Linked DNA regions of Alloactinosynnema sp. L-07. The protein of the gene in region 1 interacts with the protein of each later gene in a pairwise test. Links are inferred from orthologs where the notes say so. Each region holds a gene or a part of one and is shown in the gene's direction. Other genes may lie near its edges.

Region 1 (3,051 bases):
GGGTGTCGGGCATGTGGTGCGGGGGCGGCGTTCCTAGTGCTGGATCAGGCCCTCCACGTGCGGGCCGAAGATGTCTGCCACGGCGTCCGCCGTCTCAATCACTGCCTTCGCCGGTGAGGCCGCGTAGCTGACTGCTAGTCGGACCAGCAGTTCCGCGACTGTGCGCAGTGCGTCGGGGTTCGCGGCAGGCCAGGTCTCGGCCAGGAACGCCGAGAGTCGCTCGGTGGCCATCGCGAGTACTGGGCCCGCGTGGTTGGTGACCAACTCCAGTAGGCCGTCGCTGTCGTCGCCCGCGACGATGGCCTTGATCAGGGGTTCCTCGGCGGCGGCGGTGAGGAAGACCTGGAAGGCGGCGGCGATGGCCGCGCGCGGGTTTTCGACGTTTGTGGTGATCGCGGCCTCTACGTCGCGCAGGAAGTGGTCGGTCTCGCGCAGGATGTACACCTGTGCGAAGCCTTGGCGGGAGCCGAACTCCTTGTAGAGGGTCTGTCGGCTGACGCCCGCGGCCTTGGCGACGTCGGCCATCGTCAATTCCGGCCAGGGGCGCTCGCGCAGGAGGTCGCCCGCCGCGGTCAGCAAGGTGTCCCGCAGCAGCGCTTTGGCCGCCTCGGCGTACGGCACGCGCACGGTCATTTCCACCACATTACCCCTGGTGGCGTCCACAAAGTGGACACCAACCAGCTGCCCGCATCCGACTCGGGTTTTCACAGTTAACTTGGCAAGATGGTTGACACGTTAACCATTTGTGTCAAGCTCGACCGACGAGCGGAAGGGAGTCGCGTGGCCATCAGCGTTCCCCGCGCGCGCAGCGGTGTCCCGCTGCTGGGCCCGGGATTCGTCGCGGCCATCGCCTACGTCGACCCCGGCAACGTGGCGACCAGCACGGCGGCTGGTGCGCGGTACGGCTCCACGCTGCTGTGGGTGGTCATCGCCACGACCGGGATGGCCGGGCTGGTGCAGTACCTGGCCGCCAAGCTGGGCCTGGTCACCGGCAAGTCGCTCACCGAGGTCATGCGCGACCGGCTGAGCACGCGCGCCCGGCTCGCGTACTGGGCGCAGGCCGAGGTCGTGGCGATCACCACCGGCCTGGCCGAGGTGCTCGGCGGCGCGATCGCGCTCAACCTGCTGTTCGGGCTGCCGGTGATGGTGGGCGGGCTGATCACCGGGGTCGTGTCCACGGTCTTGCTGATCCTGCGCGACCAGGCGGGCCAGCGGATCTTCGAGCACGTCGTGATCGCCCTGCTGGTCATCATCGGCGTCGGCTTCGTCGCGGGCCTGGTCGCCGCGCCGCCGACCGACGCCGACATCCTGTCCGGGGTCACCCCGGGCTTCGCGGGCGCCGACAGCCTGTGGCTGGTCGTGGGCATGTTCGGCGCCACGGTCATGCCGCACGCGGTCTACCTGCACTCGTCGCTGGCCAAGGACCGCGGGCCGCGCACCAGCCCAGACGGACTGGCCAGGATGCTGCGGACGACCCGGGCCGACGTCACCATCGCGATGACGATCGCGGGCGCGGTCAACATCGCCCTGCTGCTGCTCGCGGCCGGAGCCCTGTCCGGTTCATCCGATCTGGACTCGCTGGGCGGGACCCACGACGCCATCGCGGGCCGACTCGGCGACGACTTCGCCCTGCTGTTCGCCATCGGCCTGCTCGCCTCCGGCCTGGCCGCGACCGCCGTCGGCACCCACGCGGGCGCCGAGGTGATGGCGAGCCTGCTGGTCCGCACGGTCCCGATGGCCGCGCGCAGGCTGATCACGCTGGTGCCCGCGATCGCCTTGCTGTCACTGGCGGGCGACCCGACGCGGACGCTGGTGGGCAGCCAGGTGGTGTTGGCCTTCGGTCTGCCGTTCGCCCTGATCCCCCTGATCCTGCTGACCTCCCGCCGCGACGTGATGGGCGCGCGCGTCAACCACCGGGCGACCACGGCGGCGGCCTGGGGCGTGGCCGCCGTGGCACTCGGCCTCGACGCGGTACTGCTGTGGACGACGCTTAGCTAGCCGTGTTTGTCCCGGGGTTCAGGCCCAGCAGGCGGACCGCCTCGGCGCGCATCTCGACCTTGCGGATCTTGCCGGTGACGGTCATGGGGAACTCGGTGACGACGTGGACGTAGCGGGGGATCTTGTAGTGGGCAAGTTTGCCCGCGCAGAACTCGCGCACGGACTCCGCGGTGAGGGGATCCTGGCCTTCCTTCATGCGGATCCACGCCATCAGCTCCTCCCCGTACTTGTCGTCGGGGACGCCGATGACCTGGGCGTCGAGCACGGCCGGATGCGTGTAGAGGAATTCCTCGATCTCACGCGGATAGATGTTCTCGCCGCCGCGGATGACCATGTCCTTGATCCGGCCGGTGATGCTGAGGTAGCCCTCGTCGTCCATCACCGCCAGGTCGCCGGTGTGCATCCAGCGGGCGGCGTCGATGGACTCGGCGGTTTTGTCCGGTTGTTCCCAGTAGCCGAGCATCACCGAGTAGCCGCGGGTGCAGAACTCCCCCGGCTCGCCGCGGGGCACGGTGTGGCCGGTGACCGGGTCGACGATCTTGACTTCCAGGTGCGGGTGGACCCGGCCCACGGTCGACACCCGTCGGTCGACCGAGTCGTCGGCGCGGGTCTGGGTGGAGACCGGTGAGGTCTCGGTCATGCCGTAGCAGATGGTCACCTCGGCCATCCCCATCCGCTCGATGACCTGCTTCATCACCTCGACCGGACACGGTGACCCGGCCATGATCCCGGTCCGCAGCGCACTCAGGTCGACATCGTCGACGTCGGGTTCGGCGAGGACGGCGATGAACATGGTGGGCACGCCGTAGAGCGAGGTGCACTTCTCCTCGGCGACCGCGGCGAGGGTCGCCTTCGGGTCGAAGGCGGGCGCGGGGATGACCACGCACGCGCCGTGGGTGGTGGCGGCGAGGTTGCCCATGACCATGCCGAAGCAGTGATAGAACGGGACGGGGACGCAGATCCGGTCCTGTTCGGTGTAGCCGCAGAGCTCCCCGACGAAGAATCCGTTGTTGAGGATGTTGTGGTGCGACAGGGTCGCGCCCTTGGGGAAAC
Region 2 (3,183 bases), 750 kb from region 1 along the record:
ACCTCCCGTACATCACCGTCGACGCCGACAAGAACCCGATGTTCCTGGACGAGACCCTGACCAGGGCCGAGTTCCAGCGCATCACCGCAGACCTGCTCGACCGCACCCGCGCGCCGTTCAACAACGTCGTCAAGGACGCGGGCGTCCCGGTCGGCGACATCGACCACGTGGTGCTCGTCGGCGGCTCCACCCGGATGCCCGCCGTCGCGGAGTTGGTCAAGGAGCTGACCGGCGGCCGTGAGGCCAACAAGGGCGTCAACCCCGACGAGGTCGTCGCCGTCGGCGCCGCGCTGCAGGCCGGTGTGCTCAAGGGCGAGGTCAAGGACGTCCTGCTGCTCGACGTGACCCCGCTGTCGCTGGGCATCGAGACCAAGGGCGGGGTGTTCACCAAGCTCATCGAGCGCAACACCACCATCCCGACCAAGCGCTCGGAGATCTTCTCCACCGCCGACGACAACCAGACCACCGTGGGCATCCAGGTGTTCCAGGGTGAGCGCGACTTCGCCTCCGACAACAAGAAGCTCGGCACCTTCGACCTGACCGGCCTGCCGCCCGCCCCGCGTGGCGTGCCGCAGATCGAGGTCACCTTCGACATCGACGCCAACGGCATCGTGCACGTCGGCGCGAAGGACCTGGGCACCGGCAAGGAGCAGTCGATGACCATCACGGGCGGCTCCGCGCTGCCCAAGGAGGACATCGACCGCATGGTCAAGGACGCCGAGGCGCACGCCGAGGAGGACAAGAAGCGCCGCGACGAGGCCGAGGTCCGCAACCAGGCCGAGACGCTGGTCTACCAGACCGAGAAGTTCGTCAAGGACAACGACGACAAGATCTCGGCCGAGGCCAAGGAGAAGGTCAACGCCGCGGTGATGGAGGCCAACACCGCGCTCGCGGGCACCGACATCGCCGCCATCAAGGCCGCGATGGAGAAGCTGGCCACCGAGTCGCAGGCCATGGGCTCGGCCCTCTACGCCAACCCCGGCGCCGAAGCGGCCGATGGGCAGGCATCCGACGCGAAGCCCGCCGACGCCGCCGACGATGTCGTCGACGCCGAGATCGTGGACGACGAGAAGGAAAAGAAGTGAACGAGCTTGCGAGTTCACCAATCGACACAGTGACCGTTCGAACGGCTCCGAGCGGTAGCGAGGTGCGAAAGTGACCGATCAGCACAACTCCGAGGGCGAAGAGCCGCGGGTGGTCGTGCGTGATCGGCGGCGGATCGACCCGGACACCGGGCAGGTCCGCACCGGTTCGGTGGACGCGGAGGTGCCCGCCCCGGCGGGCGCCGACGCCCCGGCCGAGCCGGAGCCCGCGCCCGAGGTCGACCCGGCCGCCGAGTTCAAGGCCCAGCTCGACGAGCGCACCGCCGACCTGCAACGCCTGCAGGCCGAGTACGCCAACTACCGCAAGCGCGTCGACCGCGACCGTGAGGTCGTGGCCACCGCCGCCAAGGCGCACATCGTCACCGAGATGCTGTCCGTCCTCGACGACATCGAGCGGGCCGCCGCCCACGGCGACCTGACCGGCGCGTTCAAGGCCGTGGCCGAGAAGCTCGCGGCCACGCTGCAGAAGTCGGGCCTGGAACCGTTCGGCCACGAGGGCGAGCCGTTCGACCCGTCGGTGCACGAGGCCGTGCAGCACAACACCTCCACCGAGGTCGACGGGCCCACCGTCACCGGCGTCCTGCGCCGCGGCTACCGCTTCGGCGACCGCGTGGTGCGGGCGGCGCTCGTCGCCGTCACCGACGCGGAGACGGTGTCCGCCCCAGCGGTGGCCGTTGTCGACGGTGTCATCGAAGCCGAGCTCGAAGAGAACTGAACGGGAGGAGGGGACGTCCGATGAGTGCTAGGGACTGGATCGACAAGGACTTCTATCGCGAGTTGGGCGTCTCCTCCGACGCGGGCGACGCGGAAGTCAAAAAGGCATACCGCAAGCTCGCGCGCGAACTCCACCCGGACGCCAACCCGGGCAACACCGACGCCGAGGCCCGCTTCAAGGCGGTGTCCGAGGCCTACGGCGTGCTCGGTGACCCGGAGAAGCGCAAACAGTACGACGAGGCCCGCTCGCTGTTCGGCTCGTCGGGGTTCCGCCCCGGCGGCTTCGGCTCTGGCGGCAACTTCGACTTCGGCGACGTCTTCGGCGGCCAGAGCGGCCAGCCGGGCTTCGGCGCGGGCGGCGGCGGTTTCAGCGACCTGCTGGGCAACCTGTTCGGCCGCGGCCGAGCGGGCGCCACGGCCGCGGGCTCCCGCCCCAAGCGCGGGGCCGACGTCGAGACCGAGGTCCGCATCGACTTCCTGGAGGCCGTCAAGGGCGCCACGGTGCCGCTGCGGCTGTCCAGTCCGTCCACATGCGACACCTGTCACGGCTCGGGCGCCCGCCCGGGCAGCATCCCCAAAGCCTGCGAGACCTGTGGCGGCGCTGGCCTGGTCAGCCGCAGCCAAGGTGCCTTCGCCTTCAGCGAGCCGTGCCGCGACTGCCGCGGCACCGGTCGCCTGATCGACGACCCGTGTGTCGACTGTGGCGGCGAGGGCGTGAGCACGAAGATCCGCACGCTGACGGTCCGGATCCCGGCCGGGGTCGAGGACGAGCAGCGCATTCGCCTCGCGGGGCAAGGGGAACCCGGCAGGCACGGAGCCGCGGCGGGCGACCTCTATGTCCGCGTGCACGTCACGCCGCACTCGGTGTTCGGGCGCAGCGGGATCGATCTGACGTTGAAGGTGCCGGTGACGTATCCGGAGCTCGCGCTCGGGACGACGCTGACGGTGCCGACCCTGGACGCTCCGGTGTCGCTGCGGGTGGCGCCCGGGACCGCGTCCGGCCGCGTGCTTCGGGTGCGGGGCAAGGGCGTCGCCAAGCGCGACGGGCAGACCGGGGATCTCCTGGTGACCCTCGCGGTGACGGTGCCGCCCGCGTTGGACGACGCGGCGAAGTCGGCGCTGGAGGCCTATGTGGCGGCCAGCGGCGACCATGACCCGCGGCCGGACCTGACGGCGATGGTGCAGAAGGCGAGGGAGTCGTGAACCCGTTTCCGCCCGGTGCCGATGAGGACACCCCGGTATTCGTGATCTCGGTGGCCGCGCAGCTGTCCGGGCTGCACGCCCAGACGTTGCGCGGCTACGACCGGCAGGGGCTGGTTTCCCCCGGACGCACGTCCGGTGGGGGGCGGCGGTACTCGATGCGGGA

What was found. Proteins that work in one complex are often made in the same cells at the same time.
Region 2: the proteins of BN1701_RS29335 (region 1) and grpE interact in binary tests that used the Escherichia coli proteins (3 or more experiments, as listed by UniProt). The link is inferred for Alloactinosynnema sp. L-07 from one-to-one orthologs.

What each region holds. Positions count from the first base shown.
Region 1 is NZ_LN850107.1:6,417,364-6,420,414, reverse strand. What follows is about bases 57-2,889. They hold BN1701_RS29335 (Nramp family divalent metal transporter), read left to right. Parts: upstream 57-780; coding sequence 781-1,998; downstream 1,999-2,889. Other genes in these bases: BN1701_RS29330 (AMP-binding protein), read right to left, coding at 1,991-2,889; BN1701_RS29340 (TetR/AcrR family transcriptional regulator), read right to left, coding at 57-633. Also shown: BN1701_RS29345 (hypothetical protein), read left to right, coding at 1-37; more of BN1701_RS29340, read right to left, coding at 34-56; more of BN1701_RS29330, read right to left, coding at 2,890-3,051. UniProt on the Escherichia coli protein: H(+)-stimulated, divalent metal cation uptake system. Involved in manganese and iron uptake. Can also transport cadmium, cobalt, zinc and to a lesser extent nickel and copper. Involved in response to reactive oxygen.
Region 2 is NZ_LN850107.1:5,671,662-5,674,844, reverse strand. Bases 1-2,986 are described here. They hold grpE (nucleotide exchange factor GrpE), read left to right. Parts: upstream 1-1,155; coding sequence 1,156-1,818; downstream 1,819-2,986. Other genes in these bases: dnaJ (molecular chaperone DnaJ), read left to right, coding at 1,839-2,986; dnaK (molecular chaperone DnaK), read left to right, coding at 1-1,085. Outside these bases: more of dnaJ, read left to right, coding at 2,987-3,020; BN1701_RS25720 (heat shock protein transcriptional repressor HspR), read left to right, coding at 3,017-3,183. UniProt on the Escherichia coli protein: Participates actively in the response to hyperosmotic and heat shock by preventing the aggregation of stress-denatured proteins, in association with DnaK and GrpE. It is the nucleotide exchange factor for DnaK and may function as a thermosensor.